DNA from 3 places in the Micromonospora sp. NPDC049497 genome. Region 3 is predicted to be linked to each of the others. Evidence: predicted binding sites of a transcription regulator. Region 3 holds the regulator's gene; each other region holds the start of a gene.

The links. The regulator HrcA, encoded in region 3, represses chaperone genes, less so after heat shock. The targets are predictions, from matches to a motif close to GGTTNGCACNCTCNNNNNGAGNGTGCNAACC.
Region 1: groL (chaperonin GroEL) is a predicted target of HrcA. The motif match lies at 6,203-6,233, and genes of this name have one in related genera.
Region 2: groES (co-chaperone GroES) is a predicted target of HrcA. The motif match lies at 3,427-3,457, and genes of this name have one in related genera.

The regions. Positions count from the first base shown of each region.
Region 1 is NZ_JBITMC010000018.1:34,704-44,982, forward strand. Features, by position in the region: gene thrC (threonine synthase) at 1-299, shown strand, start outside; gene ACIBR0_RS22500 (GNAT family N-acetyltransferase) at 682-1,701, shown strand; gene ACIBR0_RS22505 (hypothetical protein) at 1,640-2,134, opposite strand; gene paaN (phenylacetic acid degradation protein PaaN) at 2,249-3,922, shown strand; gene ACIBR0_RS22515 (GNAT family N-acetyltransferase) at 3,977-4,516, opposite strand; gene ACIBR0_RS22520 (cold-shock protein) at 4,761-4,964, shown strand; gene ACIBR0_RS22525 (hypothetical protein) at 5,064-6,155, shown strand; gene groL (chaperonin GroEL) at 6,430-8,052, shown strand; gene ACIBR0_RS22535 (hypothetical protein) at 8,146-8,343, opposite strand; gene ACIBR0_RS22540 (GNAT family N-acetyltransferase) at 8,431-9,366, opposite strand; gene ACIBR0_RS22545 (S8 family serine peptidase) at 9,449-10,279, opposite strand, start outside.
Region 2 is NZ_JBITMC010000001.1:207,903-218,181, forward strand. Features, by position in the region: gene ACIBR0_RS00980 (sugar ABC transporter substrate-binding protein) at 1-137, opposite strand, end outside; gene ybaK (Cys-tRNA(Pro) deacylase) at 451-930, opposite strand; gene ACIBR0_RS00990 (methyltransferase domain-containing protein) at 1,014-2,234, opposite strand; gene ACIBR0_RS00995 (DUF397 domain-containing protein) at 2,279-2,470, opposite strand; gene ACIBR0_RS01000 (Scr1 family TA system antitoxin-like transcriptional regulator) at 2,461-3,261, opposite strand; gene groES (co-chaperone GroES) at 3,591-3,905, shown strand; gene groL (chaperonin GroEL) at 3,976-5,616, shown strand; gene ACIBR0_RS01015 (molybdopterin-dependent oxidoreductase) at 5,747-7,396, shown strand; gene ACIBR0_RS01020 (WhiB family transcriptional regulator) at 7,653-8,036, opposite strand; gene ACIBR0_RS01025 (response regulator transcription factor) at 8,290-9,111, shown strand; gene ACIBR0_RS01030 (DUF5319 domain-containing protein) at 9,211-9,615, opposite strand; gene guaB (IMP dehydrogenase) at 9,802-10,279, shown strand, end outside.
Region 3 is NZ_JBITMC010000002.1:353-10,631, reverse strand. Features, by position in the region: gene ACIBR0_RS03305 (serine hydrolase domain-containing protein) at 1-76, opposite strand, end outside; gene ACIBR0_RS03300 (histidine triad nucleotide-binding protein) at 73-429, opposite strand; gene ACIBR0_RS03295 (SDR family NAD(P)-dependent oxidoreductase) at 524-1,285, shown strand; gene ppk2 (polyphosphate kinase 2) at 1,347-2,255, shown strand; gene ACIBR0_RS03285 (16S rRNA (uracil(1498)-N(3))-methyltransferase) at 2,319-3,053, opposite strand; gene dnaJ (molecular chaperone DnaJ) at 3,056-4,201, opposite strand; gene hrcA (heat-inducible transcriptional repressor HrcA) at 4,277-5,299, opposite strand; gene ACIBR0_RS03270 (DUF4870 domain-containing protein) at 5,533-6,219, shown strand; gene hemW (radical SAM family heme chaperone HemW) at 6,299-7,522, opposite strand; gene ACIBR0_RS03260 (enoyl-CoA hydratase-related protein) at 7,543-8,352, shown strand; gene ACIBR0_RS03255 (hypothetical protein) at 8,490-9,353, shown strand; gene ACIBR0_RS03250 (phytanoyl-CoA dioxygenase family protein) at 9,576-10,279, shown strand, end outside.

The DNA.
Region 1 (10,279 bases), on a different contig from region 3:
TGGAGGCGGTACGGCGTACCGGTGGCTGGATGGAGTACGTCGACGACGACGAGATCCGCGCCGGCATCCGGCTGCTGGCCCGGACGACGGGCGTGTTCGCCGAGACCGCCGGCGGGGTGACCGTGGCGGTGCTGCGCAAGCTCGTGGAGTCCGGCAGGCTCGACCCGACCGCCGAGACCGTCGTGTTCAACACCGGTGAGGGCCTGAAGACCCTCGACGCGGTGGCCGCCGAGGTCGGCCCGACCCACCGCATCAAGCCGTCCCTGCGCGCCGCCCGCGACGCCGGCCTCCTCGGCTGACGAGGCACGTCCCGCCATGTTCGTCTGCACGCGAGCGGTCCGACACGCCACACCGTCGACCGCTCCGGTGCAGACGAACATGGCTGGTCAGCCGCGCCGGAGGCGCTTCGGTCGAGGGGTGGCTCGCCCGGACGGGGGATCGGGCCGATCCGCGCGGTAACCGGCTTTTCGCGGTGAGTGCGGAAAACGCGCCGTCAAGGACTTGACGACAGGAACCGGGCGGCGCAAGATGCTCCGTGCGGGAGGGCGTTTCGCCGGAGACTTTGATAGTTCTTACGACCCAACGCCGGAGGCGTTGTGCGATCGTCCCTCCCGACCAACGTTCCGAGGGCCAGCGGTTAAATCGCTGGCCCTCGGTGTTTCTCCGGGGCATCCTCGCCACATGAGCATCGTCGTCGCGCCCTTCGACACCGCCGACCCGGCCGCGGTCGACGAGGCACACTGCATCTCCGCCGCCGTCGGGGCCGCCGACCAGCCCGACTTCCCGGTGCCCGACCGGGCCGAGTTCGGCGTGACGCTGGCGCATCCCATGCCCGGCAACGTCTTCGTGCACGCGCTGGGCCGGATCGACGGGGTGGCCGTCGGGCGCGTCCAGGTGCGGCTGTCGCAGCTGGACAACACCGACCTCGCCAGCGTCCTCGTCGAGGTCTACCCCGAGCACCGGCGGCGTGGTGCCGGTCGGGCGCTCTTCGCGTACGCCCGGCAGGTCGCCGTGGAGCACGGCCGTAAGAAGCTGATCTGGGACGCGGTGGCGACGCTGCCCGGCGGGCCGGCGCGACCGGAGGCCGGCGCGGCCTTCTCGGCGACGACCGGCGCGAAGCCGGCGCTGGCGGAGGTCCGCCGCCGGTTGGACACCGCCCGGCTCGACCACGCCGCGCTGGACGAGGCGCTGGCCGAAGCCCGGTCGCGCGCCGCCGGCTACCGGGTGGTCGGCTGGCACGGTCCGGTCCCCGACGAGTACGTCGCCGACGTGGCCCGGCTGGAGAGCCGGATCATCTCCGACGCGCCGATGGGTGACCTGGAGATGGAACCCGAGAAGATCGACACGGACCGCATCCGCGGCATCGAGGTCGTCCTGGCGGCCAGGGGCCGGCGGGCCTACCACCACGGCGCCGTGGACCCGGCGACCGGGCGGCTGGTCGCCTGGACGATGCTCGACGTGGGCGCGTCGGCACCGTGGCACGCCTGGCAGCAGACCACCATCGTCGACCCGGACCATCGCGGCCATCGGCTCGGCCTGCTCGTCAAGATCGAGAATCTCCGGTACGCGTTGGCCCGTGAACCGCAGCTGACCGCGATCGACACGTGGAACGCCGCCGTCAACGACTACATGATCAGCATCAACGAGCGGATGGGTTTCCGGGCCGTCGACGGCTGGACGGACTGGCAGCTCGTCCTCTGAGCAGGCTCGCCGCCCGCGCGGCCCACGGTCGCAGCACCGGCTCGCCGTAGCCGCCGGCGGCCAGACCCGCCCGCCGCTCGAACGTGTTCCCTCGCCCGTAACTGCCGGTCAGGCCGTACGACCAGAGGCACGCCAGCCAGTACGCGGGCCAGAACAGGGGCCCGAGCAGCGCGTACTGCCGGGCGTGCCGCAGCTCGTGACCGAGCAGGTCGGCCCGGTCCGGGTGGAGCAGCCACTCCGGCGGCCGGCGGGTCAACACCACCGAGCCCACCGTGAAGCACTCCTGACGGGGTATCCGCAGGCGGTAGCCGCCGGCCACGATCACCCCGTCCGGCGTGCGCAGCCGCCGGGTCCGGGTCAGCGTGGCCAGCACCAGCCCGACCAGGGTGGTGCCGTTGAGCCAGGTGGCCCGGGCGCAGGTCCGCTGCCGCACCACCCCAGCATGCGACCGGTCGTCCACGGCCGCCATCGGGCGACCGGCCGCTGACGATCCGTGTTGTGACACTGCTCTACTGATCTGGGGGCTTTCTGTTGCATGATGGCGGGCATGACGGAGACCCCGCACCCCCTGTACGACAGGCACGCCGAGACCCTCAACCGCGCGCTGACCGCGATCACGGAGCGGGGGTACTGGTCCGCCTACCCCGAGTCACCCAGCCCGCGCGTGTACGGCGAGACCGCAGCCGCCGACGGCAGGGCCGCCTTCGAGGCGTACCTGCACGGCGACTTCCCCCTCGACCAGCCCGGTGACGGCGGCACGGTCGCCACCGAGGCGAGTCCGTTCGGCCTGGAACTGGGCGTGCGCTACCCGCACGCCGCCGCCGACCAGCTCGTCGGCGCCGCGACCGCCGCCCTGCCCGCCTGGCGCGACGCCGGCCCGCAGGCCCGCGCGGGCGTCTGCCTGGAGATCCTCGACCGGGTCCACAAGCACATCTTCGAGCTGGCCAACGCCGTGCAGTTCACCAGCGGCCAGGCGTTCGTGATGGCCTTCCAGGCCGGCGGCGCGCACGCGCTCGACCGCGCGCTCGAGGCGGTCGCCTACGCGTACGCGGAGATGACCCGCCATCCCGGCACGGCCGGCTGGGAGAAGGCCGCCGGCAAGGGTGACCCGCTGCGGATGACCAAGACGTTCCACGTGGTCCCCCGGGGCGTCGCGCTGGTGATCGGCTGCAACACCTTCCCGACCTGGAACTCCTACCCGGGGCTCTTCGCCTCGCTGGTCACCGGCAACCCGGTGGTCGTCAAGCCGCACCCGCGCGCGGTGCTGCCGCTCGCGATCACCGTGCGCTACGCCCGGGAGGTGCTCGCGGAGGCCGGGTTCGACCCGAACCTGGTGCTGCTCGCGGCCGAGGCCCCCGGCGAGACGCTCGCCTCGACCCTGGCCCTGCACCCGTCCGTACGGATCGTCGACTTCACCGGCTCCACCGAGTACGGCGACTGGCTGGAGGCCAACGCGCGGCAGGCCGCCGTCTACACGGAGAAGGCCGGCCTCAACACCGTCGTGGTCGACTCCACCGACGACTTCGCCGGCATGTGCCGCAACCTCGGCTTCACGCTGACCCTGTACAGCGGCCAGATGTGCACCACCTCGCAGAACATCCTGATCCCCTCGGGCGGCATCGAGACCGACCAGGGGCACAAGAGCTTCGACGAGGTGGCGGGGGGCATCGCGGCGGCGGTCGGGAAGCTCACCGCCGACCCGGCCCGCGGCGTGGAACTGACCGGCGCGATCGTCAACGACGGGGTGCTGGAGCGGCTCGACGAGATCACCAAGGTCGGTGAGCCGGTGCTGGAGTCGCGTACGGTCGAGCACCCCGCCTTCCCGGGCGCCGTGGTGCGTACGCCGACGATCGTCAAGCTCGCCGCCGACGACAACGCCACCTACTCGCGGGAGTGGTTCGGGCCGATCTCCTTCGCCATCGCGACCGACTCCACCGCGCACAGCCTGGAGATCCTGCGTTCGACGGTCGGCGAGAAGGGTGCCCTCACCGCGGCGGTCTACTCCACCGACGAGGCGGTGCTGGACGCCGCCGAGGCGACGGCCATCGAGGTCGGCGTGCACCTGTCCTGCAACCTGACCGGCGGCGTGTTCGTGAACCAGTCGGCGGCGTTCTCCGACTTCCACGGCAGCGGCGCCAACCCGGCGGCCAACTCGGCCCTCACCGACGGCGCCTACGTGGCGAACCGCTTCCGTGTCGTCCAGAGCCGCCGCCACGCCTGAAAGGAAGGGCCCCTTCTTAACGCCTGGCGTAGAGGAGGGGCCCCTTCTTAACACTCAGGCGGGGCGGCGCATCTGGAGTTCGGTGAGCGCGGGGATCTTCGGGTGCGGAACGCGTACGCCGGTGTCCTCGAAGCCCAGCCGCTGGTAGGCGCGGTGGGCCCGCTCGTTGCCGACCACCACCTCCAGCATCAGCTCCGGCCGCCCGCAGGTGCGTGACCACCTCGCCACCGCCTCGACCAGGTCGCCGAGCAGGCCGGTGCCCCGCCAGGCCGGGGTGAGGTAGACGGCGTACACGACGGTCAGGCCCGGCTCGTCCGGCGTGGCGGTGCCCCCGGCGTGCCCGACGAGGCGGCCTCCGGGGTCCGCCACGAACTGGGCGTTCCCCGTGCCCGCCGACGCGTACGCGATCCGGGCCGCGTACTCGGCGTGCGGTCGGGCGGCGGCGTCGGCGATGGTCTCCAGGAACGCCAGCGGCGCGTCCGCGAGCATCTCCAGCCGCAGCGCCCGCATGCGGGCGGCGTCCCGGGGGTGGACCCGCCGGACCGGCGCCCTCCGCGCGGCGGGCCACCCGCCGGTGTCCCGTCGGGACGGCATCCGCACCGCGCTGGGCATCCCCGGACCGGTTGTCATGAGCGCATGCCTACCACAGCGACGGGCGACGATGCCGATCGCACGGAATGCGCCCGATTTGTGGTCGTGCGTGGTCGTCACGCCTCGTGTAGCGTGCGATTCCGGTCACCGATTCAGCGGCCGTCGCCGATCGCCGAACGGTGGTCCCCGGCGGCCGGCGTGCCGGTTCCCGGGTCGTGGAATGCCGCGCAGAGTGAGGAAGTGCACCGTGGCACAGGGCACCGTGAAGTGGTTCAACTCCGAAAAGGGCTACGGCTTCATCGCCGTCGACGGCGGCCAGGACGTCTTCGTCCACTTCTCCGCCATCGAGATGGACGGCTACAAGGCGCTGGACGACGGCCAGCGGGTGGAGTTCGAGATCGCCCAGGGCCAGAAGGGCCCCCAGGCGGAGCGGGTCCGCGTCATCGCCTGACCGTCGACCGGCCCGCCGGGAGCGCCGGGCAGGGGCTGCGGTGCGCGTACGCACCGGGGAGGATCATGAGCCTTTCCAGCTGTCGCTGAGGAGGGTTCTTTGTCCGACCAGCAGCCTCCGGCCACTCCGTCCCCCGGTCCCGGAGACCCCGACCCGTCGGCGCGGCCGACGGGTGACCCGACCGCGCCGCAGCCCGGCCCGCCGCCCCAACCGTGGGAGCCGAGCGTGGCCCCCGGGGCGTACGGCGCCCCGCCGCCCGGCCCGTACGGCGGCCAGCCGTGGTACCCGGGTGGTCCGGCGGCCTGGCCGGCCCCGGCGTACCCCGGCGGGTGGTTCCCGCCCGGGTTGGACCCGAACGATCCGCTTGTCAACCCGCCCGGAGCCGGCGTGGGCGGATGGTGGGCGCGCTGCGTCGGCGCGGTGCGACGCGGCTGGCCCCTGCTGGTGCCGATCCTGCTGCTCACCCAGGTGCTGCCGGCGGCGCTGATGTCCCTGCTCTCGCTGGCGGTCGACCCGACCGCGCGGTGGGACGCCGACCTGGCCGAGAACGCCGACGCGCTTCCGGACACCTTCCTCGCCGACCTGGCGGCGATGTTGGGCGTGCTCGTCGGTGCGCTGGTGGTCTTCGGCCTGGTCCAGGCCGTCGGCTGGGCGGCCGGCACCTGGGTGGTCGCCCGCCAGGCGGCCGGCGAGCCGGTGAGCCTCGGCGGGGCGTTGCGCCACGGCGCCCGCCGCGCCCTCGGTCTGTGGGGGTGGAGCCTGCTGGTGGGCGTGCTGGTCGGGGTCGGTGTCTGCTTCTGCGTTCTGCCCGGGATCTACCTCGTGTTCGCGCTGAGCCTGGCCGGGCCGGTCTACCTCTTCGAGCGGCAGAACCCGATCGGTCGCGCGTTCCGGATGTTCCACGAGCGGCTCGGCCTGGTGCTGGGTCGGATGGCGCTGGTGGCGGTTGCCTTCGTGGTCGTGTCGGTGGTGGCCGGCATCGTCGAGGCGGTCGGCGGGCTGCCGTTCGGCGTCACTCCACTGGACTCGCCCGGTACGGCGGTGGGGATCGTCGTGGTGAGCCTGACCGGTGCGGTGCTGGCCCTGCCGGCGTACCTCGCCCAGCTCGTCGGTCTGGTCGTCACGTACGCCGAGCAGCGGGCCTGCGAGGGTCCGGTGAACGCCGCGCGACTTGCCGCGGAACTCGGCTGACCCGGGCACTCGTGCTTGCACTCGGCAGGGGAGAGTGCTAAACAAGTCATTGGCACTCGCATACCGTGAGTGCCAATGGTCGGGGCGGTAGGGCCACGGCCGCAACGGCGCCCAGTCGCTGGTGCGGCACATGGCCGGTCGTCGCGGGCTATCCGGCCCGGCCGAGGAGACGTCGTCGTCGCCAGGTGGCGACGTCCCCAAGGTGCGTACACCAGGCGGCCCATCCGGGACACACACTCGGGTGGCCCGTGAGTGTCCAGGAGGACAACGCCGTATGGCCAAGATGATCGCGTTCGACGAAGAGGCGCGCCGCGGCCTCGAGCGGGGCATGAACCAGCTCGCCGACGCCGTGAAGGTGACGCTCGGCCCCAAGGGCCGCAACGTCGTGCTCGAGAAGAAGTGGGGTGCCCCCACCATCACCAACGATGGTGTGAGCATCGCCAAGGAGATCGAGCTCGAGGACCCGTACGAGAAGATCGGCGCCGAGCTGGTCAAGGAGGTCGCGAAGAAGACCGACGACGTCGCCGGTGACGGCACGACGACGGCGACCGTCCTGGCCCAGGCCCTGGTCCGTGAGGGCCTGCGCAACGTGGCCGCCGGCGCCAACCCGATGGCCCTGAAGCGGGGCATCGAGGCGGCCGTGGCCAGCGTCTCGGAGGAGCTGCTGAAGCTCGCCAAGGACGTCGAGACCAAGGAGCAGATCGCCTCCACCGCCTCCATCTCCGCCGGTGACAGCACCGTCGGTGAGATCATCGCCGAGGCGATGGACAAGGTCGGCAAGGAAGGCGTCATCACCGTCGAGGAGAGCAACACCTTCGGGCTGGAGCTGGAGCTCACCGAGGGTATGCGCTTCGACAAGGGCTACATCTCCGCGTACTTCATGACCGACCCGGAGCGTATGGAGGCCGTCTTCGACGACCCGTACATCCTGATCGTCAACAGCAAGATCTCGTCGGTGAAGGACCTGCTCCCGATCCTGGAGAAGGTCATGCAGGGCGGCAAGCCGCTGCTGATCATCGCCGAGGACCTGGAGGGCGAGGCCCTGGCCACCCTGGTGGTCAACAAGGTCCGGGGCACCTTCAAGTCGGTCGCCGTCAAGGCGCCGGGCTTCGGTGACCGCCGCAAGGCCATGCTGACCGACATCGCCATCCTCACCGGTGGCCAGGTCATCAGCGAGGAGGTCGGCCTCAAGCTGGACGCCGTCAGCGTCGACATGCTGGGCCGGGCCCGCAAGGTCGTGGTGACCAAGGACGAGACCACGATCGTCGACGGTGCCGGTGACGCCGAGCAGATCCAGGGCCGGGTGAACCAGATCCGGGCCGAGATCGACAAGAGCGACTCCGACTACGACCGCGAGAAGCTGCAGGAGCGCCTGGCCAAGCTGGCCGGCGGTGTTGCGGTGATCAAGGTCGGCGCGGCCACCGAGGTCGAGCTCAAGGAGCGCAAGCACCGCATCGAGGACGCCGTCCGCAACGCGAAGGCCGCCGTCGAGGAGGGCATCGTTCCGGGTGGTGGCGTCGCGCTGGTGCAGGCCGGCAAGACCGCCTTCGACAAGCTGGACCTCGCCGGTGACGAGGCGACCGGCGCGCAGATCGTCCGGATCGCGCTGGACGCCCCGCTGCGGCAGATCGCCGTCAACGCCGGCCTCGAGGGCGGCGTCGTGGTGGAGAAGGTTCGTAACCTCGACGCGGGCCACGGCCTCAACGCCGCCAACGGCGAGTACGTGGACCTGCTGGCCGCGGGCATCATCGACCCGGCCAAGGTGACCCGGTCGGCGTTGCAGAACGCTGCGTCGATTGCGGCGCTCTTCCTCACCACCGAGGCCGTCGTGGCGGACAAGCCGGAGAAGACCCCGGCCGCCCCGGCTGGTCCGGGTGGCGGGGACATGGACTTCTGAGTCCGGTTTCCTGAACGCCGAAAGGGGCGGGCCGCGTCAGCGGTCCGCCCCTTTCCGTGTTCCGCCCTGGCGACAGCGGCGCGCTCCAGCCTGTCACGTCGGCAGGGGCCGCTGGTTGCGCCGCTTGTGTGCCCGGTCGTACGGCTGCCGGATCTGGACCGGTTCGTCCACCGGCGTGACCGGCTCGTCGGCCGGTTGGTCGGCGCCGGTCATCTCCGCCCGCTGCTCGGCGTCGCCGTAGTCGAGTCGGTCGAACGGCAACGGGCCGGGCAGTTCGTCGTCCGTGGTCATGAGAGCCTCCTCTACCGAAACGGTAGGGGGCGTCGATGACCCATGCGGGCGAATGACGTTATCTGGGTCTATATCCTATTCGCCCCTTTATTGATCTCCGAGCGTCCTCCGGTACAGGAAGAACACCCGCTCGATCCGCGCGCCCGCGCTGCCCGAGTAGAACGGCACAGGTCCCACCCAGCCGATCTGCGCGGTGTCGATTCCCGCCGCCCGCTGGTCGGCCAGGCAGCGCCGCAGCAGCACCCCGCCGATACCCGAACCCTCGGCCGCCGGCGCCGTGCCCATCGGGCCGAACCAGCTGGGCCGGGACGACCCCCACGCCGCGAAACCGAGCAGCTCGCCCTCGCGTTCCGCCAGGTGGCAGCCCGCCCGGTCACGGCCGAGCGACCCGGCCAGCTCCTCGTCCCACGAACCACCGAAGGTGGAACGGGCGAAGGCCGTCAGCGCCGGCAGGTCCGCCGGCTCCGCGCGCCGCACCGACACACCCTGGCCGGCCAGCCGCGCCTCCGCGGTCTCCGTCGGCCGCAGGGCCGGGGACCCGGCGTACGACAGGTCGGCGGTCATGTTCCACGCCGTACGGTCCTGCGTGTAGCCGAGCGCCAGCGCGGCGCAGACCGCCGGGGTGTAACGCACGTCGATACCGGGCCAGCCGTACCAGGGCGGGTTGCCGGCGAGCAGCACTTCGGCCGCGCCCAGCCCGGCGAGCGTCCGCTCGGCGTACGACAGCAGCGCCCGCCCGACGCCGCGCCGGCGGTGCGCCGGGTCCACCGCCACCAGGTCGACGTGCCCGAGTCGGGTGTCCCGCCCGGAGATCGAGCAGACCACCGTCCCGACCAGCTCTGCACCCCGGTACGCGCCGAGCGCCACCACCGGCCGGTCGGCGCCCGCCCGGATCCACAACGTGTCGATCAGGGCGTCCGCCTCGGCCGCGTCCTCGGGCAGGTCCAGCGCCCGCCGGCACAGCTCCACCACGTCCGGCACACGGTCGACGGCCAGCTCGGTGACGATGATCTCCGCGTCCATGGTCGCCGACCCTAGAGCACCGGAGGTCACCTGTTAAGAAGGGGCCCTTTCACCTCACCAGGCGTTAAGCGGGGGCCCTTCCTTACCGCTGGGCGGCCTGGACTGCGGCGTACGCGTCGACCAGCCCGGCGCCGACGACGTTCCGCGGGTCGCCGCAGGTGTCCGTCGGCACCTGCGCGGGTGTCGCGGTCTCGGCGAGGATCCGCCGCGTCCGGTCCAGGTCCCCGACCAGCGCCGGGTTCGCCGACCACATCAGCGCCACCACGCCCGCCACCTGGGGGGTCGCCATGGAGGTGCCGCTGAGCGACCCGTACCCGCCCCCGGGCATCGCGGAGAGGACCTCCTCGCCCGGCGCGACCAGGTCCGGCTTGGCGACCCCGCCCGGTGCCGGTCCCCGCGACGAGAAGCTGGCCACCCGGCGCCGGTCGTCCACCGCGCCCACGGTGAGCACCTCCGCGTACGGCGCGGGCGGATCGTCGAGCGAGCCACAGGAGGGTCCGGTGTTGCCGGCCGCCGCGACGACCATGATCCCGGCGGCGTCGAGCGCGGCGGCGGCCGGCCGGAGCACCCCCGGGTCGCAACCCTCGATCGATGGGCAGCCCCACGAGTTGGTGAGGATCTCCGGCGCGCGGGCGGGGCGACCGTCGGTGAACGGGTCCCCGCCGGGCGGGAACGGGGCGAGCATGAACTGGAGGCAGTCCAGGTAGTACGCGGGGTTGCCCAGGTTGCGGTCCAGGTTGACGCAGCCCACCCAGCCGGCACCCGGGGCCACCCCGACGCCGTTGCGGCCCACCGCGCTGCCGACCGTGTGGGTGCCGTGGCCGCCCTGGTCGGTGGGGAAGCGGGTGGCGTCCCACGGGTCGTACCAGGAGTCGTCGCCGCCCCGGAAACCCTCGGCCAGCGCCGGATGCCT
Region 2 (10,279 bases), on a different contig from region 3:
TCCGGAAGGATCACGCCGATCTTCGGTGTCCGCTGAGCGCCGGCCTGGTCGCCGTCGCCGGAATTGTCGCCACAGGCCGCCATGCTGCCGGTGGCCAGGAGGCCCACGGCGGCGACGGCGAGGAAGCCCTTGCGCATGTGCAGGGTCCTTTCGGGGGTGGGGGATGGTGGTTCTTTTGTTGTGCCCGGCAACGTATTCCGCGTGAGACCCCGCACACAAGACCGCCGAGGCCACGAGTTTGTTGGGGGCGGTAACAATTCGGCAACGCGCTCGACGCCCCAGCGTCACCGACCAGGAAGCGCTCTCATCCCACCCCAGCCGGGGCAAGCCTGTCGATCATGAGGTTGACGGGCGAAATCGGACCTCCACCACCCGCCAACCCCATGATCACCGGCGCCGAATGGGCAAGATCGCCGCACGGACGGGGCCGGGCCGGGCTGGGGGAGCGGGTCAGGTGGTGGAGAGGGGGGCTGTGGTGGCGTTGGTGAGGGTTGCGAGGTCCTCGGGGGACAGCTCCAACTGGAGGCCGCGGCGGCCGGCCGAGACGTACACGGTGTCGTGTCGCAGCGCCGTCTCGTCGAGCACCGTCGGGAGTCGCTTGCGTTGCCCCAGCGGGCTGATGCCGCCCCGGACGTAGCCGGTGGCGCGCTCGGCGACCGTGCGGTCCGCCATCGCGGCCCGCTTGCCGCCGAGGGCCGCGGCGAGGGCCTTCAGGTCCAGCTCGCCGGTCACCGGGACCACCGCCACCGCGAGCGCACCGTCGACCTCGGTGACCAGCGACTTGAACACGCGCTCCGGCGGCACCCCCAGGGCCGCCGCCACCAGGGCGCCGTAATTCGGCGCGTCGGGGGAGACGTCGTACGGATGGGTGCGGTGTGCCACCTTCCGCTTCGCCAGCAGCGCCGTCGCCGGAGTGCCCTGTCCTGCCACGATCGTCAACCTAGCCGCGCCACCCCGGACCGGCCAGCGGGAATCGCCGCCGCGTCATGCCGCGACCGGGCGGCAGGGTCGCGTCATGCCGCGACCGGGCGGCACACCAGCACCGTCGGCGCCCCGGCCACCCGCGTCAGCACCAGGCTCGCCGCCTCGCCGCCCGCGAGCCGCAGGTCGCGGCGGAGCTTCTCCGGTTCCAGGGCCGAGCCGCGTTTGAGGATCTCCACCCGCCCCACGCCGCGCTCCCGCAGCAGCGCGCGCAGCCGCTTGAGCGAGAACGGCAGCGTGTCGGTGACCTCCAGGCAGCGCGCGAACGGCGTCGCGGTCGGGTGGTCGGCGTACAGGTAGGCGATGCTCGGGTCGGCGATCGTGGCGTCGAGGTCGGCGGCCAGCTCCGCGACCAGGTGCGCACGGACCACTGCCGCGTCCGGGTCGTACAGGTAGCGCCGCACCGGGCCGACCGCCGCCTCCTCCCGGCCGGAGCCGGTCAGCTGATAACAGGGGGCCCTTCCTCTACCGAAGGCGTTAAGCGGGGGCCCTTCCTTCAGGATGGTTGCGCGGCGTGGGACCTCGGCGAGGGCGCCGCACCACAGCGCCGCCTCGACGAGGTCGCCGTCGACGCTCACCCACTCGGCCTCCGCGCCGGCCGGGATCAGCGCGTGGTCCAGGCCCGGGGCCACCTTCACCACGGTGCGCGGCACCCGCTCGGCCAGCCCGGTGACGAAGTCCCACGGCGGCGAGTAGGCATTCGGGTCGAAGATCCGCCGGCCGGTGCCCGCCTTCCGTCGCGCCGGGTCGCAGAACACCCCGTCGACGCCGGACACGTCGAACGCGGTGGCGTCGCCGCACTCCACGGTGAACCGGTCCGCCAGCCCCGCGGCCTCGGCGTTCGCGGCGGCCATCGCGGCGGTCAGCGGGTCAGCCTCCACCCCGTACACGCGGATGCCGGCGCGGGCGGCGGCGAGCGCGTCGGCACCGAGCCCGCACCCCAAATCGGCCAGGCGGGTCACGCCGGCGGCGCGCAGCCGGTCCGCCCGCCGGGCCGCGACGACGCCGCGGGTGGCCTGCTCCAGGCCGGCCCGGGTGAGGAACATGCCGGCCGCCGCCGGACCGAACTTGCCGACCGCGCGGCGGCGCAACTCGGCCTGGGTGAGCGCCGCCGAGGCCAGTCCGGGCGGCATACCGCCGGACCGCAGCGCGGCCGCCGCCGACAGCGGATCACCGCCGGCCAGGCGCGCGGCCGCGTCCAGTGCGGCCGACCCCTCCGGCGTACGCAGTGCGGCCAGCTGTTCCAGGTTCACCCGCTCATTGTTCCGGCCCCGGTCGGGGTGCCGGGACGGCGGTGTCAGTGCGAGGTGGGAACGGCGGCGACGAAGTCCCGCCAGGTGGCCGGAGTGAAGGACAGCACCGGCCCGGACGGGTCCTTGCTGTCCCGGACGGCGACCATGTCGGGCAGGTTGTCGGCGACCTCGACACAGGCACCGCCGTTGCTGTTGCTGCGGGTGGACTTGCGCCAGGTGGCGCGGGTCAGGTCCATGTCTTCGCCACTTCCTCGATCAGGCGGGCGGACTGCCGGCGCGGCAACGCCTCACCGGCCACAGTCTCCCAACGCCGTCCCAGGCTGGCAAGGTCGTTCGGGCCGTCCACGGTGTGGCCCCGGAGCTGGTTGTCCAGGTGTGCCACCTCGGTGCCGTCGGCGAGCCGGGCCAGGACGAACGGGCCGTTGAGCCCGACGTGCCACGGTGTCTCGGCGGGGATGATCCGCACCTGCACGTGCGGCTCGGCACCACGGGTCAGCAGGTGTTCCAGCTGCTCCCGCATCGTGGCCCGGTCGCCGACCAGCCGGCGCAGCGCCTGCTCGTCCACCACGGCGACGAGCTGCGGCGGCCGGTCGCGGGTCAGCACCGCCTGCCGGGCCATCCGCGCCAGCACCCGCTCGTCGATCTCGTCGTCGGCCAGCAGCGGGCCGGCCCGGAGCATCGCCCGCGCGTACGCCTCGGTCTGGAGCAGGCCGGGGACCACCGTCGGATCGCACCAGCGCAGCGAGACGGTGTCCCGCTCGACCTCCTCCCACGGGCGGAACCAGTCCGGCGCGGCGTGCAGCCGGATCAGCTCCAGCAGGCTCATGAAGAGACCCCCGGTCTCCAGCACCGTGTCGACCCGGGCCAGGTAGTCCGGGCTCAGCGGCTTGTGTCCGACCTCGACGGCGCTGACCGCCGACGACGAGTAGTTGATCAGCCTGCCCAGCTCCTCCTGGCTGAGGCCGCGTGCCTGCCGGGCCCGGCGCAACTGGTCGCGCAGGAATCCCAGGGTTGGTACGTCGCTCATTCGCTGCCCTCCGTGTGCCGACTGGTGTCGGAACGTAAGGCCGCGCTCACCCGGCACGGAAGCGAGTGCCGGCGTGTCGCGGTGAAGAGTGGCGCAGGAGTGGCGACACGGAGCGGCGACCGTTGGCACTCTCCTTGACGGAGTGCTAGCCGAGGAATAACCTGCGATTAGCACTCTCACCCTGAGGGTGCCAACTTCCGGGCCTGCGCCCGGTCGTTGAACGCCAGGCGGACCGGCACCCGCGACGACGGCCCCGCCCGGTGGCATGTGGCAGATTGACGCTGGTCGGCTCCGGTCGACCGGTAACGAAACCAGTACCCCAGGAGGGTATGCCCGTGACTACCGCGACCAAGGTTGCGATCAAGCCGCTCGAGGACCGGATCGTGGTCCAGGCGAACGAGGCTGAGACCACCACGGCGTCGGGCATCGTGATCCCCGACACCGCCAAGGAGAAGCCGCAGGAGGGCACCGTCCTCGCTGTCGGCCCGGGCCGGATCGACGACAACGGCAACCGCGTGCCGCTCGACGTGAAGGTCGGCGACACCGTTCTCTACTCGAAGTACGGCGGCACCGAGGTCAAGTACGCCGGCGAGGAGTACCTGGTGCTCTCCGCCCGCGACGTCCTCGCGGTCATCGAGAAGTAAGCAACCGATCAGTGTCGTTGCCCCGGTCCGGCTCGCCGGGCCGGGGCAACGTCGCTTCGAAGGGACATTCATGGCGAAGATCCTGAGCTTCTCGGACGACGCCCGACACCTGCTGGAGCACGGTGTCAACGCCCTCGCGGACACGGTCAAGGTCACCCTCGGCCCGCGCGGGCGCAACGTCGTCCTGGACAAGAAATTCGGTGTGCCCACGATCACCAACGACGGCGTGACCATCGCCAAGGAGATCGAGCTCACCAACCCGTACGAAAACCTTGGCGCGCAGCTGGTCAAGGAGGTGGCGACCAAGACCAACGACATCGCCGGCGACGGGACCACCACCGCCACCGTGCTGGCCCAGGCCATGGTCCGCGAGGGTCTGCGCAACGTGACCGCCGGCGCCAACCCGGCCGGCCTGAAGCGGGGTGTCGACGCGGCCGCCGCCAAGGTCTCCGAGGCGCTGCTCGGCAAGGCCGTCGAGGTCTCGGACAAGGAGTCGGTCGCGCAGGTCGCGACGATCTCCGCGCAGGACGCCACGATCGGCGAGCTGATCGCCGAGGCGATGGAGAAGGTCGGCCGCGACGGTGTCATCACCGTCGAGGAGGGCTCCACGCTGACCACCGAGCTGGAGGTCACCGAGGGTCTCCAGTTCGACAAGGGCTTCATCTCGCCGAACTTCGTCACCGACGTGGAGGGGCAGGAGGCGGTCCTCGAGGACCCGTACATCCTGATCACCACCCAGAAGATCTCGGCGATCGAGGAGCTGCTGCCGCTGCTGGAGAAGGTCCTCCAGAACAGCAAGCCGCTGCTCATCATCGCCGAGGACGTGGAGGGCCAGGCGCTCTCCACCCTGGTGGTCAACGCCATCCGCAAGACCATCAAGGTCTGCGCGGTCAAGGCCCCCGGCTTCGGTGACCGCCGCAAGGCGATGCTCCAGGACATGGCGGTCCTGACCGGTGCCGAGCTGGTCGCCCCGGAGCTGGGCTACAAGCTCGACCAAGTCGGCCTGGAGGTGCTCGGCACCGCCCGGCGTGTCGTGGTCGACAAGGAGAACACCACCGTCGTCGACGGCGGCGGCAAGTCCGCCGAGGTCGCCGACCGGGTGTCCCAGATCCGCAAGGAGATCGAGGCCTCGGACTCCGAGTGGGACCGGGAGAAGCTCTCCGAGCGGCTCGCCAAGCTCTCCGGCGGCATCGCCGTCATCAAGGTGGGCGCGGCGACCGAGGTCGAGATGAAGGAGCGCAAGCACCGCATCGAGGACGCCATCGCCGCGACCAAGGCCGCGGTCGAGGAGGGCACGGTCCCCGGCGGCGGCGCCGCCCTGGTCCAGATCCGGTCGGTGCTCGACGACGACCTCGGCTTCACCGGTGACGAGAAGGTGGGTGTCTCGATCGTGCGCAAGGCGCTGGTCGAGCCGCTGCGCTGGATCGCCCAGAACGCCGGCCACGACGGCTACGTGGTGGTGGAGAAGGTCGCCGGCAAGGACTGGGGCCACGGCCTCAACGCCGCCACCGGCGAGTACGTCGACCTGGCCAAGGCCGGCATCCTCGACCCGGTGAAGGTGACCCGTAACGCGGTCTCCAACGCCGCGTCGATCGCCGGGCTGCTGCTCACCACCGAGAGCCTCGTGGTGGAGAAGCCGGAGAAGGCCGAGCCGGCCGCCGCCGGTGGTCACGGTCACGGCCACGGCCACCAGCACGGCCCGGGCTTCTGACCCTCGCCGTACGCCTCGTCGGGGCGCGTCGCCGGTACTCGGCGGCGCGCCCCGACGCCGTTCGGGCCCCGGTGCTTACGGAACGCTGACGCGACTGGTCGCCGGTCCCGTGATCGGAAAGACTGGTCCGATGAGCACCACGACCCCCCGGTACGCCGCCCTGGCCGGGCTCACCGCCGCCGCCGTGGCGATCGGCTCCGCCGAGATCGTGGCGGTGCTGACCGGCCCCCGCTCGGCGCCCCTGGTCGCGGTCGGGGGACTGGTCGTGGACACCGTGCCCGAGCCGCTCAAGCAGTTCGGCATCGCGCTCTTCGGCACGTACGACAAGATCGCTCTTCTGGTGGGGACGGCGCTGCTGCTCGGCGCGTTCGCCGCGCTGCTCGGCGTCCTGGCGCTGCGCCGGCTGTGGGTGGGCCTGGCCGGCATCGCGGCCTTCGCCGCCCTCGGCGTGGCCGCGGCCCTGACCCGGGCCGGCGCGGACCCGGCCGACGCCCTGCCGTCGCTGGTCGGCGCCGGGCTGGGGGCCGTGGTGCTCTGGGCCTTCGTCGCGGGCCCCCTGGAGCTCGACCCCTGGCCCTGGGCCTCGCCGGCCCCCGCGTCTCCACCGGCTCCGGCCGCCTCCGGTCCCGACGGACCGGCCGCCGCGTCACCGTCGGCCGTGCCGGAGGTCGCCGCGGCCGGTGCCGGGCCGGCGGAGGTACGGGCCACCGACCCCGAGTCGCGACGGCGCTTCCTCACCTCCACGGCGGTGCTCCTCGGCGCGGCCGGCGCGGCCGGTCTGGGCGGTCGCTGGCTGGCCGGCCAACGGGGTGTCTCGGCGGCCCGGACGGCGGTGGCGCTGCCCACGCCGTCGTCGGTCGCGTCGCCGGTCCCGGCGGCGGCCGACCTGAAGCTCGCCCAGCTCGCGTCCTACGTGACGCCCAACTCCGGTTTCTACCGCATCGACACGGCACTGGTCGTGCCGCAGGTCGACCCGACCACCTGGGAACTGCGGATCCACGGCCGGGTCCGCAACCCGATCACGCTGACCTTCGACGACCTGCTCGCCCGCCCGATGGTCGAGCGCCACATCACGCTGGCCTGCGTGTCCAACGAGGTGGGCGGCGACCTGATCGGCAACGCCCGCTGGCTGGGGGTGCCGATCCGCGAGCTGCTGGACGAGGCGCAGCCGGAGGACGGCGCCGACCAGGTCGTCGGACGGTCGGTCGACGGGTGGACGTGCGGCACCCCCACGGCGGTGCTGCGCGACGGCCGCGACGCGCTGCTGGCGGTCGGCATGAACGGCGAGCCGCTGCCGGTCGAGCACGGGTTCCCGGCGCGGATGGTGGTGCCGGGCCTCTACGGGTACGTGTCGGCCTGCAAGTGGGTGACCGAGCTGGAGCTGACCAGCTTCGCGGACTTCGACGCGTACTGGGTTCCGCGCGGCTGGTCCGCCCAGGGGCCGATCAAGACGCAGTCCCGGATCGACACGCCCCGCCGGCGTAACCGCCTGACCGCCGGGCCGGTCACCGTGGCCGGCGTGGCGTGGGCCCAGCAGCGGGGCATCCGCCGCGTGGAGGTACGCGTCGACGAGGGCCCGTGGCAGGAGGCGGCGCTGGCGGCGACGGTGTCGGTGGACACCTGGGTGCAGTGGTCCTGGCGGTGGGAAGCGACCCCGGGCGACCACACCCTCCAGGTCCGGGCGACCGACTCCACCGGTGAAACCCAGGCGGAGCGACGGACGCCGGTCGCCCCGGACGGCGCCACCGGCTGGCACACCGTCCCCGTGACCGTCCGCTGACCGCCCGCCGCCCGCCGCCCGCCGGCCCGCCGCCCGGCGTCCGGCGGCCCGCCGCCCGGCGGCCCGCCCCGCCGACCCGGGTACCTCGCCCGTGATCCACTCGACCTCATTGATGTCGGGGTGTCCGGCCCCGCGGGATGCCCCGACTTCACTGAACCCGAGTGGATCTAGCCGTGCGGGTCAGAGGAACGCGCACGACGCGACGCCGCGTCTCCGTTCGGGGACGCGGCGTCGGTGTCTTCGGGGGGTGGCTGGGTCAGGCGACCTTGCGCTGGTCCGGGACGGCCGACTTGTGCGGCCGGCCCAGGCGGGCCTCCAGCCGGGCGATGTCGACGCGGCTCTGGCGGCGGTCGGCCAGGTCCTCCCAGCCCAGCGCCAGCAGGCGGAGCCGCTCGGACTCGCTGAAGCCACCCCAGACGCCGTACGGCTCACGGACGGAGAGGGCGTGCGCGGCGCACTCGGCCCGGACCGGGCACGCGCGGCAGACGGCCTTGGCGCCGGACTCCCGGCGCAGGCGGGACGAGCCCCGCTCCCCGTCCGGGTGGAAGAACTGGGCGCTGTCGCGGCCCCGGCAGGCACCGAGACGCTGCCAGTCCCAAAGGTCGACGATGGGTCCGGGCAGTCTGCGTACGTTCGACATCAGCACCCCTCCTCCCGCGCGGCACCGCGGAGATCATGTGAACCGGCGTCCGGGCGGCGGTCCGCGCAGGCGCGCCGTTTCCGGCCTGACGTCCCGGTACCCCCGTCCTTCCCGACTCACACGTCTGTGATCGAAAACGTCGGACAACGCGCGGCAAATGCCCTAGATGTCGGAAAAGTTCGGAGGATTGCCCGGAACCTCCTCCCGAGCCGACCCGCTCGTGGTCTGCTCGTGATCGGAGAGGAGACCCACTGTGCGTACGGTTCTCGTGTGCGTTCGGACACCGCTTGCGGCGCAACATCTGACCTCCGCGGCGGCGCGGCTGGGACTGGCCGCGGTCGTGCGGACGGCCGTCTCCGACCCCGAGGTGATGTTGCGGTTGGCAGAACGCCCGGCCGACGTGGTGCTCGCCGACACGGCGCTCACCCGGCCGGACAGCGCCGGCTTCGTCCGGCGGGTGCTCGCCCGCGCGCCGCAGGCCGCCGTGGTGCTCCTCGGGACAGAGGAGTCCGAGGCCGCCGCCGCCACCATCAGTGCCGGAGCCCGGGGACTCATCCAGGGCACCGACCACGACCTGACCAGCGCGGTGGCCAAGGCCCTGTTGCTGCTCTCCGCCCCCGGGCGGGCGGCGCGACACCGGATCACCGATCCGGCCCGGGACACGGCGGCGGTCGGCGGGACGGCCCGCTCCACGCCGCCGGGCCGGTCACCGGCCGAGTCGACGCCGTGGCCGGCCGGTACGGCCGACGGCACCGGCGCCGCTCCGGCCATGGTGCCCGTACAGCGCGGCGACGACCCGGGCGACCCGGCCGCCGAGCCGGAGCAGGCCACCACCGGCGGTACGCGGAACGGGGTGACCGGGCGCAACGGCCGGTCGTCCGTCGGGCTGACCGAGCGCGAGTTGCAGGTGCTGCTCGGTATGGCCGAGGGCAAGAGCAACGCGGAGATCGGCCGCGAATTGTTCGTGTCGGAGGACACCGTCAAGACCCACGCCCGGCGGCTCTTCCGCAAGCTGGGCGCCCGTGACCGGGCCCATGCGGTCGCCGCCGGCTTCCGGGCCGGCCTGGTCGCCTGAACATCGCGGCGGCACGGCGGCACGGCGGCACGGCGGCGCGGCGTTAAGAGGGGGCCCTTCCTCTACACCAGGCGTTAAGAGGGGGCCCTTCCTTACCGCTCAGCGGTCGCCGGGCTCCTCGTCGGCGTTCTCGGTCAGCGTGTCGTGCACCCCGTCGGCGTAGCCCCGCGCGTAGTCCCAGGTGACGTAGTGGTCCGGGTCCGGGTCGTACGCCGGCTCGTGCACGCGGGGGCGACCGGAGCTGAGCAGGTGGCGCAGGTTGCCCCGGAGCAGGTCCCAGTCGAAGTAGTGGGGCTCCCGGCAGTCCTCGCATTCGATGACCAGCCCGCGGACCCCGATCGGCGCCAGCAGCGCCTGGTAGATCTCCAGGTCGGCGAGGTCCTCCAGCACGTCCTGCCGCTCGACGTCGGTCAGCGGGTCGAGCGGGTCGTCGCCGGGATCGTGCAGCCCCGCTGCCGGATCGGCCGGGTCGCCGTTGAACGGGTCGATGGGCTCGTCGTGCACCCCCTCACCGTAGACCCAACGCCCCGCCCACGCCCGCCCCCGGTGCGCCCGGTGACCTGCCCCGCCACCGACGGGGGACGGGCAGGCCACTGGGTACGATGGGACGACGCGCCGTCACCCGGCGTGCGCCGGTGCCCGCCCGCGCCACCTCGCTGAAGCCCGTTCAAGCAGCTCAGGAGAGCAACAGTGGATATTTCGCCCAGCACCGATCTTCCGGCCGGCGCCGACAACGGCGAGCTGGGCGGCCACCTGCCGGAGCTGCCCGCCGGGTCGGCCCGGGTGGTCCCGCTTGGTCTGACCTTCGACGATGTGCTGCTCCAGCCGGGCGAGTCGGACGTGGTGCCCAGCAGGGTCAACACCCGGACGAAGCTCACCCGCAACGTCGAGTTGTCCATCCCGCTGCTGTCCAGCGCGATGGACACGGTGACCGAGGCGCGGATGGCGATCGCCATGGCCCGTCAGGGCGGCATCGGCGTGCTGCACCGCAACCTGTCCCTGGAGGACCAGGCGCTCCAGGTCGACCTGGTCAAGCGCTCCGAGTCCGGCATGATCACCAACCCGGTGACGGCCAGCCCCGACGACACCCTCCGCGAGGTCGACGAGCTGTGCGGGCGGTACCGCATCTCCGGCGTCCCGGTGGTCGACCGCGACGGCCAGTTGGTCG
Region 3 (10,279 bases):
CGGCGACCGCCGGCACGCGGGCCTGCGCCTGGACCTGCCGCACCATCCGGGAGAGGCGGTCCCCCACGGGCGTCATGCGAGGTCCCGAGCCAGCATCGGGCCGAGCGGGGCGCCGCCGAGCAGGTGCGCGTGCACGTGGAAGACCTCCTGGCCGCCGTACCGGCCGGTGTTGAACATCAGCCGGAAGCCGTCGCCGAGCAGCCCCTCGTCCTCGGCCACGGCGGCGGCCGTGGCCAGCACCTCCCCGGCGAGCGCCGGGTCACCCTGGCCGAGGGTCGCCACGTCGGCGTAGTGCTCCTTCGGGACCACCAGCACGTGCACCGGGGCTTTCGGGTCGACGTCCCGGAACGCCAGGGTGGTGGGGGTCTCCCGGACGACGGTGGCCGGGATCTCCCCGGCGACGATGCGGCAGAACAGACATTCAGTCACCCGGGCAGTGTAAGGAAGGGCCCCTTCTTAACGCCTGCGGTAGAGGAAGGGCCCCTTGTTAACACCCCGGGTCCGCTGCGGCAGGATGGCCGGCGTGACTTCTCGGGCGGTACTGGTGACGGGGGCCTCGCGCGGCATCGGGCGCGCGGTGGCGACGGCGTTCGCGGCCGGCGGCGACCGGGTGGCGATCCACCACCGCGACTCCGCCGACCTGGCCGAGGCGCTCCGCGCCGACCTGCCGGGCGACGGACACGTGGTGGTGCGCGCCGACCTGACCGACCCGAACGGCGTACGGGTGATGGTGGACGAGGCCGCGCACCGGCTCGGCGGGCTGGACGTGCTGGTCAACAACGCCGGTGTGTACGGCGACCGGGACCGGCCGCACCCGGTCTTCGGTGCCTCCTACGAGGACTGGCAGGCGCGGTGGCGGCAGGTCATGGAGACCAACCTGACCGGCGCGGCCAACGTGACCTGGTGCGCCGCCCAGCACATGCGGGAGCGGGGCGGACGGATCGTCAACGTCTCGTCCCGGGGCGCGTTCCGGGGTGAACCGGACCAGCCCGCCTACGGCGCCAGCAAGGCCGGGCTGAACGCCCTCGGTCAGTCCCTCGCGGTGGCGCTCGCGCCGTACGGCATCGCCGTGGCCACGGTCGCGCCGGGCTTCGTGGAGACGGACATGACCACCGAGCACCTGAGCGGGGAGCGCGGCGACGCCATCCGGGCGCAGAGCCCCTTCAACCGGGTGGCGCGGCCGGAGGAGATCGCCGCCGCCGTGCACTGGCTGGCCGCGCCGGAGGCGCAGTGGGCGTCGGGCACGATCGTCGACCTCAACGGTGCCTCCTACCTGCGCAGCTGACAGCAAACTGACAGCCGTCCCGGCGTCGGATCGGCACCGGGACGGGGTAAGGGTCTCCGGCATGGCCGACACCGTGCTGGACCTCGCCGCCGACTACCGCGTGCTCGACGGCCACGACGACGACCCCGTCCTGCTCAACCCGGACGGCAGCCCGGTGGACACCTGGCGCGAGGACTACCCGTACGACAAGCGCATGGACCGCGACGAGTACGACCAGCAGAAGCGGCTGCTCCAGATCGAGCTGCTCAAGCTCCAGGAGTGGGTTCGCGAGTCCGGTGAGCGGCTGGTGATCCTCTTCGAGGGGCGCGACGCCGCGGGCAAGGGCGGCACCATCAAGCGCTTCATGGAACACCTGAACCCGCGCGACGCCAAGGTGGTGGCCCTGGTCAAGCCGAACGAGCGGGAGGCCACCCAGTGGTACTTCCAGCGCTGGCTGGCGCACCTGCCGGCGGCCGGCGAGATCGTGCTCTTCGACCGGTCCTGGTACAACCGGGCCGGGGTGGAGCGGGTGATGGGCTTCTGCACCCGCAAGGAGTACCTGGAGTTCCTGCGGCAGGTCCCGGAGCTGGAGCGGATGCTGGTGCGCTCCGGCATACGGCTGGTCAAGTTCTGGTTCTCGGTGTCGCAGAACGAGCAGCGGACCCGCTTCGCGGTGCGGCAGGTCGACCCGGTACGCCAGTGGAAGCTCTCCCCGATGGACATCGCGTCGCTGGACAAGTGGGACGAGTACACCGAGGCCAAGGAGGCGATGTTCTTCTGGACCGACACGGCGGACGCGCCGTGGACCGTGGTGAAGAGCAACGACAAGAAGCGCGCCCGGCTGGAGGCGATGCGGCACGTGCTGAACCGCTTCGACTACGCCGAGAAGGACCGCGAGGTGGTGGGCGTGCCGGACCCGCTCATCGTCGGCCCCGCCGGGCTCGACCTGCGCCCCGACGACCAGCCGGTGCAGGTCTTCCCCCGCCCGTGAGGCGCGTTAAGAAGGGGCCCTTCCTCTACCCCAGGCGTTAACAGGGGGCCCTTCCTTACACCGTCACCAGCGGTCGAGGCGGGCGGAGAGCACCGACAGGGCCGCGACCCCGGCGGTGGAGGTACGCAGCACCGACGGCCCCAGGCGCACCGGCCGGGCGCCGGCCTCGGCGAAGGCGTCCAGCTCGGCCGGGTCGATGCCGCCCTCCGGGCCGACCACCAGCACGATCTCGCCGGCGTCGGGCAACGGCACGGTGGCGAGCCGCTCGTCGGCCTCCTCGTGCAGCACGTACGCGGCAGCGGCACCGGCGATCCGGCGGGTCACCTGCGTCGTCGACTCGTCCGGGGCGCCGGCCACCACCGGCAGCCACGCCCGGCGGGACTGCTTGGCGGCCTCGCGGACGGTCGACGCCCACTTCTCCCGCGCCCGTACGCCCCGGTCGCCCCGCCACTGGGTCACCGAGCGGGCAGCGGCCCAGGGCGCGATCTCGTCCACGCCCACCTCGGTCATCGCCTGCACGGCCAGTTCGCCGCGGTCGCCCTTGGCGATGCCCTGCACCACCACGAGACGCGGGACGGGCGCGTCCACGTACCCCCGGGAGACCACGTCGAGGTCCAGGGTGCCCTGGCCGACGGCGGTGACCACGGCGGCGGCCGTGCCGCCCCGCCCGTCGGCCAGGAGCAGCTCCTCGCCGACGCGCAGCCGCTGCACGGTGGCGGCGTGGTGCCCCTCGGGGCCGTCCAGGACCAGTTGGTCGGCGGCGGGCAGCGCCTCGACGAGGAACAGCGGCGCGGACATGGTCAGGCGTGGCCGTTGAAGGCGTCGCGCATCCGGGAGAAGAAGCCGCCCTGCTTGGTCAGCTCGGCGACCTCCTCGCCCCGGGTCTTGGCGAAGTCGCGCAGCATCCGCTCCTGGTCGGCGTCGAGCTTCGTCGGGGTCCGCACGTCGAGGTGGACGTAGAGGTCACCCCGGCCGGTGCCGCGCAGGTGGGGTACGCCCCGGGCACGCAGTCGCAGCGTGCTGCCCGGTTGGGTGCCGGCCTTGACGTCGAGCGGCTCCTCGCTGTCCAGCGTCTTGATGGTCAGCCGGGTCCCCAGGGCCGCGGCGGTCATCGGGACGGTGACCCGGCAGTGCAGGTCGTCGCCCTTGCGGGAGAAGACGTCGTGGGGTCGTTCGTGGATCTCCACGTACAGGTCGCCGGCGGTGCCGCCACCCGGGCCGACCTCGCCCTGCTGGGCCAGCCGGATCCGCATGCCGTCCTCGACCCCGGCGGGGATCTTGACGGTCAGCGAGCGGCGGGTGCGCACCCGGCCGTCGCCGGCACAGGTCGGGCAGGGGTGCGGGATGGTGGTGCCGTAGCCCTGGCAGACGGTGCACGGCCGGGCGGAGACCACCTGGCCGAGGAAGGTGCGCTGCACCGACTGCACCTCGCCGCGGCCGCCGCACGCCTCACAGGTGGCCAGGTGCGTGCCGGCGGCGGTGCCGGCACCGGAGCAGGTGGTGCAGAGCACGGCGGTGTCGACGGTGATCGGCGCCTCGACGCCGAACGCGGTCTCCTGGAGATCCAGTTCGAGGCGCAGGATCGCGTCGGCACCCGGTCGGGTACGCGGACGCGGCCCCCGCGCGCCACCGGCGGCGCCGCCGAAGAACGCGTCCATGATGTCCTGGAAGCCGACGAACGGCCCCGCCCCGCCGGGGCCACCCGGACCGCCGGCGCCCCCGCCGCCGGGGGCGAGCGGGTCACCGCCGAGGTCGACGATCTGCCGTTTCCGGTCGTCCGAGAGGACCTCGTACGCGGCGTTGATGTCCTTGAACTTCTCCTGGGCCTCCGGGTCCGGATTCACGTCCGGGTGGAACTGCCGCGCCAGCTTGCGGTAGGCGCGCTTGATCTCGTCGTCGGAGGCTTCCCGGCTCACACCGAGGATGCCGTAGTAGTCCCTGGCCACTGCGTTCCGTGTCCTCATGTTCGTCTCGCGTTGCGCCGGTCGTCGGCCTCCCGTGCCACCGACGACCCTGACTGGTCAGTTCTGGGCCAGCAGATCGCCCACGTAGCGTGCCACGGCACGTACCGTGGCGATCGTGCCGGGGTAGTCCATCCGGGTGGGCCCCAACACGCCGAGCCCACCGACGATGGTCGCGCCGGGGCCGTACCCGGTGCTGACCACCGAGGCGGCGCGGAGGTTGTCGACCTCGTTCTCGTCGCCGATCAGCACCCGGGTGGTGCTGGGCTGGGTCTCGCCGATCAGCTTGAGGAGCACGACCTCCTCCTCCAGCGCCTCCAGGATGGGACGCAGGGAACCCTGGAAATCGAGCAGGCCACCACGGGTCAGGTTGGCCGTGCCGGCCAGGGCGATCCGCTCCTCGTGCCGCTCGACCAGCGTCTCGAGCAGCACGGTGGACAGCGTGGTCATGGCCCCGCGCAGGTGCGGCGCCGACTCGTCGACCAGGGCCTGGACCAGGGGTGGGGTCTCCGACAGCCGGCTGCCGACCAGCTTCTCGTTGACCAGTCGGCGCAGGTCGGTGACGTCGTCCGCCGCGACCGGCGCGGGCAGCTCGACCAGCCGCTGCTCCACCCGACCGGTGTCGGCGATCATGACGAGCATCAGTCGGGTGGTGGAGATCGGCACCAGCTCCAGGTGCCGCACCGAGGAACGGGCGAGCGACGGGTACTGCACGACGGCGACCTGTCGGGTCAGCTGCGCCAGCAGCCGCACCGTGCGGTGCACCACGTCGTCCAGGTCGACGGCGCCGACCAGGAACCGCTCAATCGCCCGGCGCTCGGCCGGGCTCAGCGGCTTGACCCGGGACAGTCGGTCCACGAAGAGCCGGTAGCCACGGTCGGTGGGTACCCGGCCGGCGCTGGTGTGCGGCTGCCGGATGTAGCCCTCCTCCTCCAGCACCGCCATGTCGTTGCGCACCGTCGCCGGCGAGACGCCGAGCTGGTGCCGCTCGACCAGCGCCTTGCTGCCGACGGGCTCCTGCGTGGCGACGTAGTCCTCGACGATCGCGCGCAGCACGGCGAGTTTGCGGTCGTCGAGACCCATCCTCCCCACCTCCTGTCGCACGTCGGGCCGGGCGCGCGGAACGGGCCCGGGCAGCGGCCTGGCACTCGACTGTAGCGAGTGCCAGTCTACGTCGGCAGGGCCGGCATCGCGATGATCAATGGCGGAGGGTGCTGCGCGCACCCGCCCGCCTGCGGCGCCAGGGCCGTCCATCCGGACATCCCGGGCGGTGTCGCTCTGGTGCGCCCTTGCCGACTGCCCCTACCGTGACGTCCATGACTGAACCACCTCGCCCTCCCGGCGCGGGAGACCCGGACCCGACCGTTCCGTCGGGCTTCCCCGGCCCGCCCGCCCCGGACGAACCCACCGCACCACTGTCCGGGGCACCGGGCGCGGGCGGCTATCCCCCGCCCGGTGGCTATCCGCCACCCTCCGGTGACGCCCCGACGTCGGGCGGCTACCCACCGCCCGGTGGCTATCCCCCCGCCGGTGGCTATCCGCCGCCCGGTGGCTATCCGCCCCCCGGCGGTCATCCCCCGCCCGGTGGTTATCCGCCCCACGGCGGCGGCTACCCGGCCGGCGCGTACGGCCCGCCGGCGGGCGGCTACCCCAACGCCGAGGACAAGACCTGGGCACTGGTGGCGCACTTCGGCGGCCCGCTCGGCGTGATCATCGGCGGCGGCCTGTTCGGCTGGGTCGCGCCGCTCATCGCGATGATGACCCGCGGTCAGCAGTCACCGACGGTGCGGGCACACGCGGTCGCCGCGTTGAACTTCCAGCTCACCTGGGCGGTCGTCGGTGTGCTGAGCTGGGTGCTCACCCTGATCACCTGCGGCCTGCTCTTCTTCGTCCCGATGCTCGTCTGGATCGTCCCGGTGATCTTCGGGATCATCGGCGGCGTCAAGGCCAATGAGGGTGTGCTGTACCGGTACCCGATGACCTACTCCTTCGTGAAGCGCTGACTCCGGGCCGGCCGCTCCCCCGGCCGGCACCGAGGTCCGGTCCCCCGCACGGAACAGGGGCGAGGTGGGAGACCGGGCCTCAGGGCAGCAGGTCCCGGACGACCGCGTCGGCCAGCAGTCGCCCGCGCAGGGTGAGCACGGCCCGGCCGGCCGCGTACCGGTCGGGGTCGAGCAGCCCGTCGGCGAGCGCCTTCCCCGCGCCGACCCGGCCGGCCTCGTCGAGGGCGTCCAGCGGCAGCCCGGAGGCGAGCCGCAGGCGCAGCATCACGTCCTCCATGTGCGCCTCGTCCGGCCCGAGCACCTCCCGCGCCAGACCGGGCGACTCCCCGCCCGCCAGGCGTTGCGCGTACGCCGTGGGGTGTTTGACGTTCCACCAGCGCACGCCGCCGACGTGGCTGTGCGCCCCCGGGCCGAGGCCCCACCAGTCCGCGCCGGACCAGTAGAGCAGGTTGTGCCGGCACCGGGCCGCGTCGGAGCGCGCCCAGTTGGAGACCTCGTACCAGGAGAAGCCGGCCGCGCCGAGGGCGGCCTCCGCGGCCAGGTACCGGTCCGCGGCGACGTCGTCGTCCGGGTACGGCAGCTCGCCGCGGCGCATCCGGGCGGCGAGCCGGGTGCCGTCCTCGACGATCAGGGCGTACGCGCTGACGTGGTCGACCCCGGCGGCCACCACCTGGTCGAGGGAGGCGGCGAAGTCCTCCGCGCCCTCCCCCGGCGTCCCGTAGATCAGGTCGAGGTTGACGTGGTCGAAGCCGGCGTCGCGTGCCTCCGCGGCGGCTGCCACGGCCCGGCCGGCGCTGTGCTTCCGATCCAGGATCGCGAGCACACCGGGCGCGGCGGACTGCATGCCCAGCGAGATCCGGGTGTAGCCGGCGGCCCGCAGCGTCCTCAGCGACTCCGGCGTGACCGACTCGGGATTCGCCTCGGTGGTGACCTCGGCGTCGGCGGCGAGCCCCCAGGTGCGGTCGACGGCGTCGAGGATCCGGGCGAGGTCGTCGGCGGGCAGCAGGGTCGGCGTGCCACCGCCGACGAAGACGGTGTCCACCCGTGGGGGCGGGCCCTCGCCCAGCGCCCGGCGGGCCAACGCCAGCTCGGCGAGCACGGTGTCGGCGTAGCCGTCCCGGCTCGCCCCACCGCCCAGCTCGGCGGCGGTGTACGTGTTGAAGTCGCAGTAGCCGCAGCGGCTGGCGCAGAACGGCACGTGCACGTACACCCCGAAGCCCCGCGCGCCGACCGCGCGGGTGGCGGTCGCGGGGAGCGACCCGTCGACGGGGACGGGTTCGCCATCTGGAAGGACGCCGGGCATGGCCACTAGTGTGCCCTCACATGACCTCTCCCGACGCGCTCGTGCGGGTCTCCACGGCCCGCGGGGTGACCACCCTCACCCTGGACAGCCCGCACAACCGCAACGCGCTCTCGACCCCGCTCATGACGTCGCTGCTGGACGGCATCGCCGCGGCGGTCGCCGACGACTCCGTACGGGTGATCGTGCTGGACCACACCGGCCCGGTCTTCTGCTCCGGGGCGGACCTGAAGGAGACCGCCGCCGCGTACGCCAGCGGGTCGGTGCCGGCCGGGATGCTGGGTGACGTGCTCGCGGCGGTCTGGGAGTGCCCGAAGCCGGTGGTGGCCCGGGTCGCCGGACCGGCGCGCGCCGGCGGCCTCGGCCTGATCGCGGCGGCCGACCTGGCGGTGTGCTCCCAGGAGGCGACGTTCGCCTTCACCGAGGTACGGATCGGCGTGATCCCGGCGGTGATCTCGGCGACCGTGCTGCCCCGGCTGCACCCGCGTGCCGCCGCCGAGCTGTACCTCACCGGGGACACCTTCGACGGCCGGCGGGCCGCCGAGGTCGGGCTGGTCACCGCCGCCGTGCCGGCGGCCGAGCTGGACGCGGCGGTGGCGCGGTTCTGCGACTCGCTGGTCCGGGGCGCGCCGGGTGCGCTCGCCGGGGCGAAGGAGCTCCTGCGCCGGCGGCCCGCGACCGACCTGCGGGCCGAGATCGCCGACCTGTCGGCCATCTCCACCGGATTCTTCCTGTCCGAGGAGGGAATGGAGGGCGTGCTGGCCTTCCGGGCGAAACGACCCGCTCGATGGGTGGCCGCTCTGGACGATGGTCCGGGTGAGCGTGCCGGCTGATCGGGTTGGTGCCGGCAGGGCGGCCGACTGATCGGGGCGGCCGGCGCCGCCACGCCCGGGGGGTAACGGAGGGAACCGGTCGGACGACCCGGATCAGCCGAACGGGGACGTACGCTTGTCGGACTGTCGAAGTGGGGGTGCAGGTGCGAACTCGGGCAGCCGTGGCGGGTGGCGTCGTCCTTCTCCTGGTGGCCGTGGTCGGAATCTGGATCGTCGTCCGGCAGTTCGGTGAGCAGCTCCGTCTCCCGCTGACCAGCCGGACGTGCACGGTGCGGGCCGACGGCGAGGTGGCGCTCGACGCCGACCAGATGGCCAACGCCGCGACGATCGCGGCCATCGGCATCCAGCGCGGCATGCCCGAGCGGGCGGTGGTGGTGGCGCTCGCCACGGCGTACCAGGAGTCCGGCCTGCGCAACCTCGCCGGGGGCGACCGCGACTCGCTGGGCCTCTTCCAGCAACGCCCGAGCCAGGGGTGGGGCACGCCGACCGAGATCCGCGACCCCCGGTACGCGGCGAACCGGTTCTACGCGGCGCTGAAGAAGGTGCGCGGCTGGGAGCGGATGCGGGTCACCGACGCGGCCCAGAAGGTGCAGCGCTCCGCCTTCCCCGAGGCGTACCAGAAGTGGGCGGACGAGTCGGAGGTGCTGAGCCGGGCACTGCTCGGCGAGGCCACCGGCGCGGTCGCCTGCACGATCGGCGGCAATCCGCTGCGCCGCGGCCAGGTCGCCACCGCCGCCCTGACCCGGGGGCTCACCCTGGACTGGGGTCTCGCGGCGACCGCCGCCGCGGCCGATCTGACCAGCCTGACGATCGCGGCCGCGGACGAGCGCGGCGGTTGGCGGTACGCGCACTGGCTGGTGTCGCACGCCCAGGACAACGGCGTCCGGAAGGTCCGCTTCGGCGGCCTGGAGTGGACCGCCGACGGGGGCACCTGGGACCGGGTCGACGGTGCGGCCGCCCCCGCCGCGCAGGTGGTGGCGGAAGTCGTCGCCGACGCCTGAACGACCCCGATCTCCCTACCAGCAGTGACCGCACAATCGGTCAACCAGCCACAGATCGGCCATACCGCGCCGGAACACTGACCGAGAGTCGCCGTACCGCTCCCGGGCGTCCGGGCACCGGTCGTTATCACGGCGGGCGCTCCCCGGTGGGCGAATCGGCACGTTACGATCGGCGGTCTGTGCCAGGAATGCTTTTCAACGCCTCATGGGGAGGGGTACGACGTGGCGTTCGACTACGGCAACCAAACCGGTTACGAGCCGATCAGCGACATTGACCGCAAGGAGTTCCACGAGCAGGGGTTCCTCCTGCTGCGCAACGTCCTGACCGAGGACCACCGGGCGGCGCTGGAGGCGGCGGTGGACCGCGTCTACGCCGAGGAGAAGGCCAAGGGCAACACCACCAAGGACGGCACCCTGCACCTGCTGGGCTTCCTGGAGCGGGACGAGCTCTTCGGTGACCTGCTCACCCACCCGATCGCGTTCCCGTACATGTGGGGCCTCGCGGGCTGGAACATCTACACCCACCACAACCACCTGGACGTCACCCCGCCGGCGCTGGAGCCGGAGAAGCCGTACTGGGGCTGGCACCAGGACGGGTACCGGCAGAACTCCGACCCGGAGACGATGGACCCGAACCTGCCCCGGCCGATGTTCTCGCTGAAGGTCGCGTACGTCCTGTCGGACCTGTCGGAGAACGGTCGCGGCGCGACCAAGGTGATCCCGGGCAGCCACCTGAAGAACTCGCTGCCCCGCCCGGAGGACACCTCGGTCCACAACCCGGACCCGGAGGGCACGGTGGAGATCACCGCCAACCCGGGCGACGCGTTCATCTTCGACCGCCGCCAGTGGCACTCCCGGTCGACGAACCTGTCGACGATCACCCGCAAGATGCTGTTCATCGGCTACACCTACCGGTGGATCCGCCC